Regions from separate parts of the Streptomyces sp. NBC_01808 genome, predicted to be linked through region 3. Evidence: riboswitches for the same ligand, from Rfam matches in the RefSeq annotation. Region 3 holds a riboswitch; each other region holds the start of a gene.
The links. Region 3 has a riboswitch for cyclic di-AMP ahead of OG946_RS12995 (transglycosylase family protein). Riboswitches for the same ligand answer to the same signal wherever they lie in the genome.

Region 1: linked by a shared signal. The riboswitch ahead of OG946_RS21180 (M23 family metallopeptidase) and the one ahead of OG946_RS12995 (transglycosylase family protein) in region 3 are both predicted to bind cyclic di-AMP.
Region 2: linked by a shared signal. The riboswitch ahead of OG946_RS27615 (transglycosylase SLT domain-containing protein) and the one ahead of OG946_RS12995 (transglycosylase family protein) in region 3 are both predicted to bind cyclic di-AMP.
Region 4: linked by a shared signal. The riboswitch ahead of OG946_RS04210 (LysM peptidoglycan-binding domain-containing protein) and the one ahead of OG946_RS12995 (transglycosylase family protein) in region 3 are both predicted to bind cyclic di-AMP.

What each region holds. Positions count from the first base shown of each region.
Region 1 is NZ_CP109072.1:4,789,278-4,793,151, forward strand. Features, by position in the region: gene OG946_RS21175 (PP2C family protein-serine/threonine phosphatase) at 311-1,609, shown strand; cyclic di-AMP (ydaO/yuaA leader) riboswitch at 1,864-2,006, shown strand; gene OG946_RS21180 (M23 family metallopeptidase) at 2,018-3,139, shown strand; gene OG946_RS21185 (VOC family protein) at 3,345-3,710, opposite strand; gene OG946_RS21190 (hypothetical protein) at 3,762-3,874, opposite strand, start outside.
Region 2 is NZ_CP109072.1:6,220,060-6,223,933, forward strand. Features, by position in the region: gene OG946_RS27610 (glycosyl hydrolase) at 1-648, shown strand, start outside; gene OG946_RS27615 (transglycosylase SLT domain-containing protein) at 769-1,521, opposite strand; cyclic di-AMP (ydaO/yuaA leader) riboswitch at 1,525-1,685, opposite strand; gene OG946_RS27620 (L-serine ammonia-lyase) at 2,191-3,573, opposite strand; gene glyA (serine hydroxymethyltransferase) at 3,697-3,874, opposite strand, start outside.
Region 3 is NZ_CP109072.1:3,051,651-3,055,524, forward strand. Features, by position in the region: gene OG946_RS12985 (FtsB family cell division protein) at 1-389, opposite strand, end outside; gene eno (phosphopyruvate hydratase) at 500-1,783, opposite strand; gene OG946_RS12995 (transglycosylase family protein) at 2,101-2,784, opposite strand; cyclic di-AMP (ydaO/yuaA leader) riboswitch at 2,861-3,025, opposite strand; gene OG946_RS13000 (transglycosylase family protein) at 3,234-3,874, opposite strand, start outside.
Region 4 is NZ_CP109072.1:1,052,037-1,055,910, reverse strand. Features, by position in the region: gene OG946_RS04220 (SDR family NAD(P)-dependent oxidoreductase) at 1-139, shown strand, start outside; gene OG946_RS04215 (FadR/GntR family transcriptional regulator) at 204-1,004, shown strand; gene OG946_RS04210 (LysM peptidoglycan-binding domain-containing protein) at 1,088-1,987, opposite strand; cyclic di-AMP (ydaO/yuaA leader) riboswitch at 1,995-2,169, opposite strand; gene OG946_RS04205 (hypothetical protein) at 2,273-2,917, opposite strand; gene OG946_RS04200 (DUF397 domain-containing protein) at 3,250-3,498, opposite strand; gene OG946_RS04195 (helix-turn-helix domain-containing protein) at 3,499-3,874, opposite strand, start outside.

The sequences.
Region 1 (3,874 bases), 1.7 Mb from region 3:
ATGACGTCAGTTGTCCGAGGGGCGCGTGGGGCGCCGGGAGAGCGGGGGCGCGCGCGGGCGCCGCGCGCGCCGGAGCCGGGCGGCCCTATACCCGTTCGGCTGTACCCTCTGCGTGCGGTCCGCCGGTCCGCGACTCGTCTGCCCTCACACCCTGGCCGCAATGACGCCCGAAACGCCACCTGTAACCCGCCTGGGCCCCGCCCGGTCGCCGTCCCGCCCGGGCCGCGGAACCCTGAACGACGATGGCAAGCGCCCGCGTGTCGGCCGTACAGGGAGGACAGCGCAGGAAGGGCAGCGCAGGAAAGGGCAGGTGCAGCCGGTGCGGGAGGACGGCGCGCAGAGCGCGGGGCAGGCCGAGGGCGGTCCGCAGGACGCGGAGCGCGGCTCGCACGGCGAGGGGCGCGCCCCGTACGAGAACGGGCGGGCCTACCGCGTGGGAAGCGGTGCGCTGGACCTGGCGGTCCGGACCCGCCGCCCCGACGCCCCCGGCGGTGAGCGGCGGGTCCGCTGGGTGCTGCGGTGGCTGCCGGCCGCGTTGATCGTCGTGGGGGCGGTGTTCTTCTGGTTCACGCCGGAAGGGCTGCGGTCCTCGCCGATATTCGAGACCACCCCGCTGGTCGCCGCTGCGCTGCTCACCCTGCGCGGCACCGTCGTCGTTGCCGTCGCCGCCCTGGTGGTGGACGTCACGCTCGAAATCCTCAACGGCACCGCCACGGGCCCCGACGCGCTCACCCAGATGGTGTCGCAGGTCGTGCTCGGCGCCCTGGCGATCGGCATCAACCTCCTCATCCAGCGCAACTACCGCAGGCTGGCCTCCGCCCGCCACGTCGCGGTCGCCGCGCAGCGCGCCGTGCTGCCGAATCCGCCGGACGGCTTCGGCACGCTGCGGGTCGCCGCCCGCTACCAGGCCGCTGACGCCGACGCCCGGATCGGCGGCGACCTCTACGCCGTGCAGGAGGGCCCGTACGGCGTGCGCTGCATCGTCGGCGACGTACGCGGCAAGGGGCTGGAGGCGGTGGAGTCCGTGGCGGTCGTCATCGGTGCCTTCCGGGAGGCGGCCGAGGAGGAGGCGGGGCTCGAAGGAGTCGCGCGGCGGCTGGAACGCGCGCTGCAGCGCCAGGAGACGGGGCGCAGCGGCCTCGACCGGGTGGAGGGGTTCACGACCGCGGTGCTGGCGGAGGTCGACCGCGAGGGCGGCGCGCTGCGGCTGCTCAACCGCGGCCATCCGGCGCCCCTGCTGCTGGGGTCGGACGGCGCGGCACGCACGCTGCACCCGCACGAGCACGCGCTGCCGCTGGGCATGGGCGACCTGGGTACGTGGCCGGACGAGCTGATGGAGGTGGCGTTCCCGCCGGGCGCGGCGCTCGTTCTGTTCACGGACGGCGTGACCGAGGCGCGGAACAAGGCGGGTGTCTTCTACGACCCCCTGACCCGGCTGGACGGCCGGCTGTTCGACGGCCCGCACGAACTCCTGGACACCCTCCTGGACGACGTGACCCGCCATACGGGCGGAAGGGTCGCGGACGACATGGCGCTGTTCGCCCTCGCCCGCTCCCGTACACCGTTCGGAGAGCCGCCGGACTCGCCCTCGGCTATTCACACTCCGTAGTGGAATAGCACCCCTCCGCATAACAACTGATGCACGATCAGCTAACGACCGGACCTCACTGCACGTAGTCGGGCCGTCAACTTGTCCGTTTCCGCTGGTGCATGCCCGGATCGTCCGCGGCAAAGCACAACTGAATAACGGGAACGACTTGGAATCGAACGCCGTCGTCCGCTAGCGTGCGGTAACGCAGCGCGGTCGTCACTGCCGTCGTAAGAGGCGGCACCGTGCGCCGTCGCCGAATCCCGCACGTCACAACTGCAGCAACGGCAACACCTAGGGAACCGGGGAACCACCACCTTGGGGTGAATCGGGCCAACCTCCGCGAGGAGGCGGCCCGTAGGAGACCTTCCTGCTCCGAACCCGTCAGCTAACCCGGTAGGCGAGAAGGAAGGAAAGGAGTACGCCTTCGTGGCGTCCTACAGGTCTGGGCCTGGCTACGGCCATGGCTATGACGATTACGGCTACGACGGCTATGCGTCCGGCGGCTACGCCCCCGAGGGGTATGCGCCCACCGGTTACGCCGCCGAAGAGCCGGTCGACGAAGTCCTCCCCGAGGACGACCTTCCCTCCCGCGGCCGCCGGCGCCTCCCCCGGCAGCGCGGTGGCAGCATGGCGCGCAGCGGCGCCGTACTCGGCGTGGGCGTCTTCGCCGCCGTCGGCGCGGGCAGCATGGCCACGGCGCAGGAGAAGCCCCCGGTCGCGATATCCATGCCCGACCAGGTCGACACCGTCGCGAGCCAGATAAGCGCGCAACTCCCGGACGCGGAGAGCCTGCCGGGCGTCGGCGACCTGATGCCGAGCGAGGAGGAGCCCGCTTCCGACACGGTCGTCACCACGGCTCCGCTCACCCAGGTCAGCTACGCCAGCGACACCGACACCGCGAACCAGCCCGCCGACTCCGGCGAGGCCCTGCGGGCGCGCATCCTGGAGCAGGCCGAGCAGCAGCAGGCGGAGGCCGACGCCTCTGCCCGCGCGGCCGCCGAGGCCGAGGCCGCCCAGCAGGCGGCCGAGGAGGCCGCCGAGGCGAAGGCGCAGGAAGAGGAGCGCCAGCGCCGCCTGGAGGAGGAGCGCCGCCGCAAGGCGGAGGAGGAGGCCCGCCGCAAGGCGGAGGCCGAGCGCCTCGCCAAGCTCGCCGCCAGCTACGTGGCCCCGGTCGCGAACTACACGCTCACCTCGACGTTCGGCGAGTCCGGCGACATGTGGGCCGCGGGCCACACGGGCCAGGACTTCGCCGCTTCCACCGGCACCCCGGTCAAGGCCGTGCACGGCGGCACGATCACCGAGGCCGGCTGGGCCGGCTCGTACGGCTACCGCATCGTCCTCACGCTCGAAGACGGCACCGAAGTCTGGTACTGCCACCTGTCCTCCATCATCCAGTCCTCCGGCGAGGTCACGACCGCCGACGTCATCGGGCGCGTAGGCGCCACGGGCAATGTCACCGGCCCGCACCTGCACCTTGAGGTACGACCCGGCGGCGGGGACGCAGTGGACCCCCTCGCCTGGCTGCGCAACAACGGCGCCCCGGTCTGATCGACCCGGCGGGCCCAGCGCCCCGGCCCCGGTGGCCGGGACCGACGGCCCGCCGCACGGACCGCAAGCCCCCATAAACCCCTCTCCCACGTCTCCGGCGTGCCCGAACGCAACTTCCCCCGTGGCGTCCGAGCGCGCACCGAGACCGCCGGCGGCCCTGGTGGCCGACCCCCCGACACCAGGGCCGTCGGCATTTTCCCGGGACCTACTCCCCGGGCCCGCAGAGGCAGAACGGATGCCCGGCGGGATCGGCGAACACCGGACAACTGCCTCCCTCTTCGGAGAGCCGCGTGGCCCCGAGCCGCAGCGCCAGCTCGCCCGCGGCGGTGGAGTCGTCGACGCCGAAGCAGATGTGCATCTGCTGGGGGTAGGTGCGATCGAGGTCCGGCCAGAGTGGCGGCCGGTAGCCTTCGACTTCCTCGAATGCCAGCCGTGGAAAGCTGCCTTCGTCCTTGGCGATCACCATCCAGTCCTCGCGAATGACCCGCATGCCGAGCAACTGCGTGTAGAAGTCGGCGAGCTGACGGGCGTCGGCGCAGTCGAGCACGATGTTCCTGACGTAGGCGTCCATGGGGGTCACCCTGCCACGCACCTCGGACACCGCAGGTAAACCGGCGGCGACTCAGGCAGCCGCGGTGGCCTTGGCAGCGGCGTCCGAGGCAGCGGCACTGGCGGCGGCGCCGGCACGGGCTGCCGCACCGGCAACCGCATGAGCAGCCGCGGCAGTGCCGGCGG
Region 2 (3,874 bases), 3.2 Mb from region 3:
TGGTGGCGCGGTTTCTACACCGACGCGACGACCTTCGACGTGGCCGCGGCGCTCGCCGACCCGCAGTCCGAGGAGTACGCACTGCTGCTGCGCGACATCGACGCCATCGCGGCAGAGCTGAAGCGGCTGCAGGACGCGGGCGTCCCGGTGCTGTGGCGCCCGCTGCACGAGGCCGAGGGCGGCTGGTTCTGGTGGGGCGCCAAGGGCCCCGGGCCGGCCAAGGAGCTGTGGCGGCTGATGTACGAGCGCATGACCGGCCACCACGGGCTGCACAACCTCATCTGGGTGTGGAACTCCGTCGACCCGGCCTGGTATCCCGGCGACGACGTCGTCGACGTCATCAGCGCCGACACCTACCCCCCGATCGGCGACCACGGACCGGCCAGCGGTACGTACGACAAGCTGGTCGACCTCGTCGGCGACAAGAAGCTCGTCGCCATGACCGAGACGGGCTCCATCCCCGACCCGGACCTGCTGCGGACCTACGAGGCGGACTGGAGCTGGTTCACCACCTGGAGCGGCGAGTTCATCGACGACGGCGAGCACAACCCGCTGCCGTTCCTCAGGAAGGTGTACGAGGACGACTACGTCATCACGCTCGACGAACTGGGCGACTGGCGCTCCCACCCCCCGGCCAGGACCCGCTGAACCCAGGTCGGCGCACGAGGCGCTCCCCGGCCTGGCGGGTCCGCTGCCGGTCCTCGTTCGGCGGGGCGGGCCGCAGGCCGCGGAGAGCGCCGGTGAGGACACCGGCGCTCTCCGGTTGTGTCAGTACGGCCCGTAGACGTTGTCGATCGACCCGTACCGGTCGGCCGCGTAGTTGCACGCGGCGGTGATGTTGGCGACCGGGTCGTAGCTGTCGGTCGAGGTGCCGGGTACGTGGTAGGCCTCGAAGGTGGGAGCGATGACCTGGAGCAGGCCCTTGGAGGGCGTGCCGTTCACGGCGTTGATATCCCAGTTGTTGATGGCCTGCGGGTCGCCCCCGGACTCCCGCATGATGTTGCGGTAGATACCGTCGTAGGTCCCGGGGATGCCGTGCTCGGCCATGATGTCGAGCGACTCCCGGATCCAGCCGTCGAGGTTGTCCGGGTAGCTCGTGACGGACGCGCTGGCGGTCTTCAGGCCCGACTCGGATTCCTTCGAGTCGCTCGTGTCGGCCTTGCCGCCGAGCGCGAGTTCAAGGCCGGGGAGGATGAAGTGCGGGTTGTCGCCGACGGCCTCGCGGTTGTCTTCGTACAGCTTCTTCCAGCCGCCGCGTACGCCTTCCCTGTCGGCAATCTTCGCCAGGGAATCTCCGGCGACCACGGCATACGTGGCCGCTGCCGCGCCGGTGGTCGCCGCGGCGGGGGCCTCGGCGCGTACGCCGCTCTGGGGGGCGGACGCGGGGACGGAGCCGGCCGCGGATGCCGAGGACGCGCCGATCAGCGGGGCGGCGATCGCGACGCCGCTGACGCCGGCGAAAGTGATGCCGCGGCTGATCAGACGCAGCTTGGGACGGCGATGCTTACCTCTTGCGGGCATGGGTCTTTCTCCTCCTGCGCCTACGAGGTGAGCTGTCGGGTTCGGGCTGGAGATGCCCGGCCGCACGACGGTGCGACTTCACCCCAAGCCGTTCCGGAATCCGGACCGGCGACTTACCTATGGGTCCCCCGCTCCTGCCGTGTGTCATTAGGGAACGGTTTCCGGATGGCGGCAGGATTCGGCGTCCACCCGGCTGGCGGAGACTTAAGCATGTCTTTCCGGTCCGGACAAGCTGCGGAACTCGTTCGGCCAATACGAGAGCGGCTCCGGGACCGGGTGAGTGCCGCAGCGGAAAGCGGAGAGGGCGGCAACTCGCTTTCGGAACAAGGAAACTGTGAATTCCCACCGACGCCGCCCGCGGCCGAACGTGATTCGCGTCACCGGACGGAGCGGGCCAATCGGTCAGGAGCGCGGGGCAATCGGGGGCGAATGCTTCAAATAGGGCGTATTGCCCGTCAGGGAATATCCGACAAGTCCGTTTGTTCTTGGTCGTTCGATGCCGCGTATGCGCGGCCGGAATTCACGAATCCGTAGCGGGAACCCGGCTCGCCTGCGGGGGCAGCGGGGCGACAACTGGCCAAAGGAAATGACCCTTTCGGAGTCGCCGCTGAATTGCGGGCGGAGGGTGAGCAGTTGGAGTGTGCGGGCGGAAAGCCCTCGCCAACTCCCTCAGCACTCCACCACGTTGACCGCGAGACCGCCGCGGGCCGTCTCCTTGTACTTGACCTTCATGTCCGCGCCCGTCTCCTTCATCGTCTTGATGGCCTTGTCGAGGGAGACGAAGTGCTGGCCGTCGCCGCGCAGTGCCATGCGGGCCGCCGTGATGGCCTTGACCGCCGCCATGCCGTTGCGTTCGATGCACGGGATCTGGACCAGGCCGCCGATCGGGTCGCAGGTCAGGCCCAGGTTGTGTTCGATGCCGATCTCCGCGGCGTTCTCCACCTGCTCCGGGGTGCCGCCGAGGATCTCGGCGAGGCCGCCGGCGGCCATGGAGCAGGCGGAGCCCACCTCGCCCTGGCAGCCGACCTCCGCGCCGGAGATGGAGGCGTTCTCCTTGAAGAGCATGCCGATCGCGCCCGCCGCGAGGAGGAAGCGGACCGCGGTGTCGTCGTCCGCGCCGGGGACGAAGTCCGCCGCGTAGTGGAGCACCGCGGGGATGATGCCCGCCGCGCCGTTGGTGGGGGCGGTGACGACGCGGCCGCCGGCGGCGTTCTCCTCGTTGACCGCCATCGCGTAGAGGGTGACCCACTCCATCGCGTGCGCCGCCGGGTCGCCCGCCGCGCGGAGCTGGCGGGCCTCGCCTGCGGCGCGGCGGCGGACCTTCAGCCCGCCGGGGAGGATGCCCTCGCGGCTGGTGCCGCGGGCGACGCACTCGCGCATGACCCGCCAGATCTCCAGCAGCCCGGCGCGGATCTCCGCCTCCGTGCGCCAGGCGCGCTCGTTCTCCAGCATCAGCGAGGAGAGCGACAGGCCCGTCTCGCGGGTGCGGCGCAGCATCTCGTCCGCGGTACGGAACGGGTGCTTCAGCACGGTGTCGTCGAGCTTGATCCGGTCCTCGCCGACCGCCTCCTCGTCGACGACGAAGCCGCCGCCCACCGAGTAGTACGTCTTCTCCAGCAGCGTCCCGCCGTCCGCGTCGTACGCGGCCAGCGTCATGCCGTTCGCGTGGTACGGCAGCGAGCGGCGGCGGTGCAGGACGAGGTCGGCGGAGGCGTCGAAGGGGATCTCGTGGTCGCGCCCTATCTCGGCGCCCAGCAGGTGCAGCCGCCCGGTGCCGCGGATGCGCTCCACCTCGCCCCCGGCCCACTCGATGTCGACGGTGCGCGGCGAGTGGCCCTCCAGACCGAGGAGTACGGCCTTGGGGGTGCCGTGGCCGTGGCCGGTGGCGCCCAGGGAGCCGAAGAGTTCGGCGCGTACGGCGGCGGTGTGGGCCAGCAGGCCCTCGTTCTTCAGCCGGCGCGCGAACATCCGGGCCGCCCGCATCGGGCCGACCGTGTGCGAGCTCGACGGGCCGATGCCGATCGAGAAGAGGTCGAAGACGGAGATGGCCACTTGGGACTCCCTTGTCCTTGCGTGGGGCGTGCGCGTGCGTGGTGCGGGTGGTGACGGGTTGCGCACGGCCCCGGGGCCCGGACGCCCGCCGCCTCCAAGCGCCGGGCCGCCGGGCCGTACGGGCTACAGGCCGGGGTACAGCGGGTGCTTCTGCGCCAGGGCGGTGACCCGGGCGGCGAGTGCGGCCGTCTTCCCCTCGTCGAAGCCGGGCTTGAGGGCTTCGGCGATGACGTCGGCGACCTCCTCGAAGTCCGCGGCGGTGAAGCCGCGGGTGGCCAGTGCGGGCGAGCCGATGCGCAGG
Region 3 (3,874 bases):
CCGGAGCGGGCGGAGCCGGTGCCGTCGCGCATCAGGTAGCCGGTCTCGCCGGGCAGGACGTAGTGCAGGTGCTCGCGAGCCTGCCGGCGCACGTACTCCGGGTCGTTCCACCGGGACTTCTCGTCCCGCAGCTCCTCGACCCGCTGCTCGGCCTGCGCCTTCTCCCGCTCCAGCTCGGCGACCTCGGCGCGCTGGGCGATGTACTGGCGCAGCGGGTACGCGAGCGCCACCACCAGCGAGCAGACGACGAGCGCGAGCACCGCGGCCCGCCCCGTCAGCCGGCTGCGGCGCGGCGGGCGCGCGCGGTAGACGCGCTCCGAGACCCGGCTGACGGCCTGCTCGCCGAGCAGCTTGAGCCGGGTGGTGGTGGAGAAGCGCTCCCTGGCCATGTGCGTCGCGTCCTCCCCGGGCGGCAAGCGGTGGTCGGCCCCGGTCGCACCTTACGCGGTGCGGCCGGGGCCGGGTGCGTCCGACGCCGATGTCGTACGGGTCGGTCCGTTCAGCCGTTCTTGTAGCGGGGGAAGGCGCTGCGGCCCGCGTACTCGGCGGCGTCGTCGAGGATCTCCTCGATGCGCAGGAGCTGGTTGTACTTGGCGACCCGCTCGGAGCGGGCGGGGGCGCCGGTCTTGATCTGGCCGCAGTTCGTGGCGACGGCCAGGTCGGCGATGGTGACGTCCTCGGTCTCGCCGGAGCGGTGGGACATCATGCACTTGAAGCCGTTGCGCTGCGCCAGCTCGACGGCATCCAGGGTCTCGGTGAGCGAGCCGATCTGGTTGACCTTCACCAGCAGCGCGTTGGCCGAGCCCTCGTCGATGCCGCGCTGCAGCCGCTCGGGGTTGGTGACGAAGAGGTCGTCGCCGACGATCTGCACCTTGTCGCCGAGGCGCTCGGTCAGCACGTGCCAGCCGGCCCAGTCGTCCTCGAACAGCGGGTCCTCGATGGACACCAGCGGGTAGTCCGCGACGAGCTGCTCGTAGTACTCCGTCATCTCGGCGGCGGAGCGGCCCTTGCCCTCGAAGACGTACACGCCGTCCTTGTAGAACTCGGAGGCGGCGACGTCGAGCGCGAGGGCGACGTCCTGGCCCGCGGTGTAGCCGGCCTTCTGGATCGCCTCGATGATGAGGTCCAGCGCGTCCCGGTTGGAGTCGAGGTTCGGCGCGAAGCCGCCCTCGTCGCCGAGTCCTGTGGACAGGCCGCGCTCCTTGAGGACGGCCTTGAGCTGGTGGTAGATCTCCGCGCCGCAGCGGACGGCCTCGGAGAACGACTCGGCGCCGATCGGCGCGATCATGAACTCCTGGATGTCCACGTTGGAGTCCGCGTGGCTGCCGCCGTTGAGGATGTTCATCATCGGCACGGGCAGCACGTGCGCGTTGGGGCCGCCGAGGTAGCGGAACAGCGGCAGGTCGGACGCCTCGGAGGCGGCGTGCGCGACGGCGAGCGAGACGCCGAGGATGGCGTTGGCGCCGAGGGAGGACTTGTCGGGGGTGGCGTCGAGGTCGAACATCGCCTGGTCGATGAGACGCTGCTCGGTGGCGTCGTAGCCGACGAGCTCGGGGCCGATCTGCTCGATGACCGCGAGCACGGCCTTCTCGACGCCCTTCCCGCCGTAGCGGGCCTTGTCCCCGTCGCGCAGCTCCAGGGCCTCGAAGGCGCCGGTGGAGGCGCCGGACGGAACGGCAGCACGGCCGGTGCTGCCGTCGTCGAGGCCGACCTCGACCTCGACCGTGGGGTTGCCGCGGGAGTCGAGAATCTCTCGGGCTACGACGACGTCGATGGACGGCACGGTGTCTCCTTCGGAGGGATTCGCTACGGGTTCCGCCCTGAGCCTAGCCGCCCCGGGTGACGGCCCCGGCGCGCACCCGGCCGCATTCCGCGGTACGAGACGGTTCGGGCCGGGGAGCGGGGAGGAGGACCGCGGTGGCGGGTGGCGTACGGCGTGGTCGTCCCGGCCCGCGCACCGGACGGGCCGGGACGGCCGCGCCGTACCGCGGCGGCGTGCCGGGCGGCAGGCGGCACCAGGGGGCGGCAGGCGGCGGCGGTGCACACGGCGCGGGCGGGCCGGCCGGTCCGTGGACCGGTGCGGCCCGCCCGCGCGCCGGGCTAGTCCACCTTCAGCTTCTGTCCCGGCCGGATCAGGTCCGGGTTCGCGCCGACGACCGGCTTGTTGTCCTCGTACAACTGCTGCCAGTTCTCCCCGCCGTGCCGCCGGGCGATGTCGTCGAGGGTGTCGCCCTCGCGGACCTCGTAGTAGAAGCCGCGGAAGACCGTGCGGGACTCCGGCTGCGTCTGCTCGGCGGCACCGCGGGCCTCGGTGCCCTGCGGGGCCTCCTGCGGCGCCTGTTCCTGCGCCTGCGGGGCCTGTTCCTGCGCCTGCGGGGCCGGCTGCGGCTGGGTTTCCGGTTGCTGCTGCGGGGCCTCCTGCGGCGCCGGTGGGATGATCTGCCCGGTGGCCGGACTGCCCGCGGCCAGGCCCGCGCGTGGGCCGCAGTTGGGCCACGCGCCCGGGCCCTGCATGGACAGCAGCCGCTCCGCGACGGCGATCTGCTGCTGCTTCGACGCCAGGTCGGCGCGCGTGGCGAAGCTCCGGCCGCCGGCGGCCTCCCAGCTCGGCTGGGAGAACTGGACGCCGCCGAAATAGCCGTTCCCGGTATTCGTCGCCCAATTTCCACTGGACTCGCAGGCGGCTACCCGTTCCCACGTATCGATGGGCGCCGCGGACGCGTGCTGGGCGCCGAGCACCGGCAGCCCGATCGCGGTTCCGGTGGCGCCCATGAGGACGGCCATGCGGGAGTGTGTGCCAAGGCGTGCCTGTGCGGCGGGGCGGCGGTGCTTACCCGTTCCGGCAGGAAGAAGCATGATGCTCTTTTCTCACCGACGCCTGCGAGGTGAGCTGTCGGGTGCGGGCTGTGAGTGCCCGGCCGTACGTCATGCGTGCGGCTTGACCCCAAGCCGTCCGGTCCGCCTTCTCGTTGGACCGAAGCGGCGCTTACCGTGGGTCCCCCGCTCCTGTCAGCGGTGCTTCATGCACAGGTGGCCCGGGTGAACGCCGACAGGATTCGGCGTGAGGCGATCACCGGGACTCGCGTTGGCGAGCAATGTGACGGTAAGCACATAGGCGTGTGCGATTCAAAGACCCCGGAAAATGCCACGCCCGGTTTTACGTCCGTCAGGTAGCCCGGTCAGCCGATTACGTCAAATATGACTAATCCGCGCCGACTTCACCCGCCGACTGTTCAGTTCCCGCTCAATTCGAGTTCCTGACCAGGCTTGATGGTGTCGGGGTCCTTACCGAGGGAGTTCTTGTTCCCGTCGTACAACTCGGACCATCCGCCCGACAGGGAATGCTCTCTGGCAATTTCCGAGAGGGTGTCACCCGGTCGGACGGTATAACTGCCGCCGTCCGCCGCGGCGTCGCGTCCCGAGGCGTCGCCCTTGCGGTCCTCGCCGCGCTTGTCCGCGTCGCCGGGGATCTCGGCGATCCACTCGCGGCCCGGTTCCGGCAGCTCGGTCTCATCGGGCGACTGGGAGGCGCCGGGGGTCTCGACGGCCTCGCGCGGGGCCTCGGGAGCGCCGGGCGAGGACGGGGCTTCGGAGGGGGTCGGGGTCGCGGAGGCGTCCGGGGCGCGGTGCCGGCCGGAGCCCTCGCCGGAGGTGGTGTCGTCGTCCGGGCCGGTCCGCTCGCCGGGGCCGCCGTCGCGCTCGCCCGGGTCCTGGCTGCCGCGATGCTTGCCGGCGCCCTCGCCGTCCTTGCCGTCGCGCTCGTCCTCGCGGTCCGTACGCCCGTCCTCGTCCTGGCCCCGGGAGTCGTCATCCGGGCTCGGGGCGAGGGTGGGCGGTTCCGTGGGCAGCAGCGGCAACTCGGCGCCGGGGTCGA
Region 4 (3,874 bases), 2.0 Mb from region 3:
GACCGCCGCGGGGCGGCTGGGCGCGCCGGAGGAGGTGGCCGCCGCCGTCGCCTTCCTCGCCGCGCCCGAGGCGTCCTACGTGACCGGCACGAGCCTGGTCGTGGACGGCGGCTGGAGCGTCGTAAAGTCATCGGCCTGAGCGGGGGCGCCGCGGGGGTGGCGGGAGCACCGGGAGCGGTGACGTGAGGGAGGAGCGAGCGGCCATGGCGGGTTACGCGCGCCGCGGGGTGCACGGGCAGACGGTGGAGACCCTCGCGCACCGGGTACTCGGCGGTGAGATCGCCGAGGGCGCCACGCTCGACCTCGCCGCCCTCCAGGCCGAGCTGGGGGTCAGCCTCACCGCGCTGCGCGAGTCGCTGAAGGTGCTGGCGGCCAAGGGCATGGTCGACGCCCGGCAGAAGCGCGGCACGTTCGTCCGGCCGCGCGCCGACTGGCACCTCCTCGACGCCGACGTGCTGCGCTGGCGCTTCGAGACCGCGGGCCGGCAGCAGGGCGAGGGCGCCGCCGCGCGGGCCGCCTCCCCGCTGCTGCGCGACCTGGACGAGGTGCGCGGCATCGTCGAGCCCGCGGCGGTCCGGCTGGCCGCGGTGCGGCGCACCGACGCGGACCTGGCGGCGCTGGAGGCGGCGCTCACGGCGATGGCCGGGGCGCGGGACGGCGCGGCCGAGGCCGTCGCCGCGGACCTCGCGTTCCACCGCGCCCTGCTGGCAGCCTCGCACAACGAGCTGCTGGAGCGCATGGATCAGGTCCTCGCCAGCGGCCTGGCCGCGCGCGACCGCCTGGTGCACGGCCCCGGACACCACCCGCAGGACCCCGTGCCGGGCCACCGCGCCGTGCTGGCGGCGATTCGGGCGCAGGACCCGGACGCCGCGGAGGCGGCGATGCACCGGCTCCTCGCCCAGGCGGCCCGGGATCTGGCCGAGTTGTCCGCCGGTGAGTCCGCCGATGGGTCCGCCGATGGGTCCGCCGGTGAGTCCGCGGCGGAACGGGCGGCCGGGGCGTAGCCCGTACGACGAACGCGCCCCGCCGCGCGGACGGATCCGCGCGACGGGGCGAAAAAGACTCCCGCGGGCCATCGCCCCCGGAATCAGTACCAGTTGTTCGCCTGCCAGAACTCCCAGGCGCCGCACGGGCTGCCGTAGCGGTCGTTCATGTAGTCCAGGCCCCACTTGATCTGCGTGACCGGGTTGGTCCGCCAGTCGGCGCCGGCCGAGGCCATCTTGTCGCCCGGCAGCGCCTGCATCAGGCCGTACGCGCCGGAGCTGGGGTTCGTCGCGGTGTGGTCCCAGCCGCTCTCGCGCTCCACGATGCTGCTGAAGCAGGTGAACTGGTCGGCGGGCACGATCTCCCTGGCCGCCGCCTGGATGCCGGACTCGGTGGTCGGGACGCTCGCCTGCGACGCCTCGGTGGCGCCGCCGGAGCCGCCGGAGCTCCCCGAGGACGACGAGCCGTTCGGGTCGATCGACTTGTCGACCTTGCCGCCCTCGGTGTCGATGCGCAGCTCGGTGCCGACCTTCAGCGCGGCCGGGTTGTCGCCGATCGCCTTCTCGTTGTCGACGTACACCCGCTGCCAGCCGCCGGGCACGTCGTACTTCGCGGCGATCTTGGCCAGCGTCTCGCCGGCGCCGACGGTGTGCTCGACGTAACGCTGCTGCTTCTGCTCGGTCTTGGCGGCGGTCTGGTCGGCCTCGGCAGGCTTGCTCTCGGCCTTCTTGTCCCCCAGGTCCAGCTCCTGGCCCGGCAGGATCAGGTGGGGGTTGTCGCCGACGGCTTCCTTGTTGGCCTCGTACAGCCGCTGCCAGTCGGGACCGAATCCGTTGTCCTCGGCGATCTCCGAGAGGGTGTCGCCCTTCTCGACCGTATAGGCGTGCGCGGCGGTCGCCGCGATTCCGCCGGCGACGGGCAGGGCTATGCCCACCCCCGCGGCGGCGGCATAGCGGCGGGTGGAGCGCGACTTGGGCGCGCGCCGGGTGCCGGTTCCGGCCATGGTTGGCTCGCTCTTTCTCCGACGCCTGCGAGGTGAGCTGTCGGGTTCGGGCTGGAGTTGCCCGGCCGCGTCGTGCTGTGCGGCTTCACCCCGAGTCGGGGAGTGCGGTGCGGTTCTGCCACCGTGCTCCTGCCGACGGAGAAGTGGTTCCCCCGCTCCTGCCCGAACGGCTGTGGGGACGACGGATCCGGGCTCCGACGGGCAGGATTCGGCGTACCGGAGCGCGGCGCTCGCGTCTGCGAACGTCTCGGACACTAGGAGATCGAACGGCAGATCACAAGAGGATCACGAGGATCCACACGTAGTCTGACGCTCCGTGGTGACGCGCGCACGCGTGGGGCGGTTGGGGCGCGTGTGACGTTCGGCACTCACGCTGAGGTGCAGCGCCTCCAACAGGGGCTGTCCGGCCGGTACGACGAGACCGTGCACCCCGCGCTCCGCGGCGCCGGCGAGCGCGGTCCGCCAGGCGTCGGGGCCTGCGGGCGCCGCCGCCGGGGTCCAGCGCCCGGCGCCCGGCTCCTCGTAGCCGGGTCCCGCGGGCGCGAGCCGGCGGAAGGCGGGCACCGTCGGTGCTACGGCGCCGAGTTCGGCGCACCGCCGGGAGTCGGCGGCGAGCGCGAGCCGGCCGCCGCTGAGCAGCACCACGGTGGCCAGCGCCCGGGCCAGCAGCGCGGCCTGCGGGACGCTGTCGGGCAGCGCGACGACGAGCCTCGCCCGGCCGGTGGCGGCGGCCAGGGCGGCGGCGAGCGCCAGCACGTCGTGCGCCGGGTCAGGACCGCCGTCCAGCCACAGCGCGTCGGCGCCCGCCGAGTCGTACGCCGCGCACTCCGCCAGCCAGGCCGCGGGCTCCTCGGGCAGCCGGGGGAGCAGCACCCCGACGCGGACCGCCGGCGGTTCCGCGCCGGTGGACGGGGGTGGAGATGCGCTCATCGCGGGCCTCCCCGGGGGCTGACGAGGGCCATCGGGGGCATACCGTACGCCGATACCCTGCGGAAGGCAGCGGTGCGGACACCCACGGTTCATGATTTCTGGAATTTCATCTGCCGTGCCCCCGGGCGGCGTTGCGCGCCCGTACCCCGGCAAACGCCGAGGGAGGGGACCCCCCCGGGGTGTCCCCTCCCTCTCTGTGCTCCCGGCCGGTGGCCCACGTCAGTGCGGTTGGGCCACACCCCCGTTCGCCGGGATGGGCTCGCCGTCCGGCTGGGACGGCGAGTGGACCGGGCGGCGCGGCAGCCGGTGCGCGGGCACCGCGCCTGACGCGGTCACGCCGGGCTCCGCGACAGCAGGAAGTCGGCTTCGCCGGCCTTGGCACCCTCGATGAACGCGTCCATTTCACCGGGGGTGTAGATGAGGGCGGGACCGTCGGGGTGCGCCGAGTGCCGTACCGCTATCCGGCCGTCCCGCAGCTTCATGGCCTCGACGCAGTTGCCGCCGTTGCCGCCGCTCCACGGCTTGTGCCAGCCCTCGGTGCCGAGGTCCGCCGCCGGCATGCCGTTGTAAATGCGTTCCATTCACAGCTCCTTGCGGAAGTCCCGGAGGATTTCCTTCGTGCGTTTTGCCGTCGCCGCCTGGGCCGCCATGTGGTCCAGGGCGGCGAGGTGTGTGGCCACCTCGTGCCGGCCGTCGAGGTAGACGGCGCCGGTGAGGTACTCGGTGTAGATCATGTCCGGCAGCTCGGGCATGGCGAACCGGAAGAGGACGAAGGGGCTGTACGTGCCCGGATGGTGGCCGGTGCGGAACTCCGCCATCTGGAGCGTGACGTTGGGCAGCGACGCGATGTCGAGGAGCCGGTCGACCTGCGCGCGCATCACCGCGCCGTCGCCCACCGGGCGGCGCAGGACCGTTTCGTCCACGATGACCCAGAACCGCGGCGCGTCCTCGCGGGTG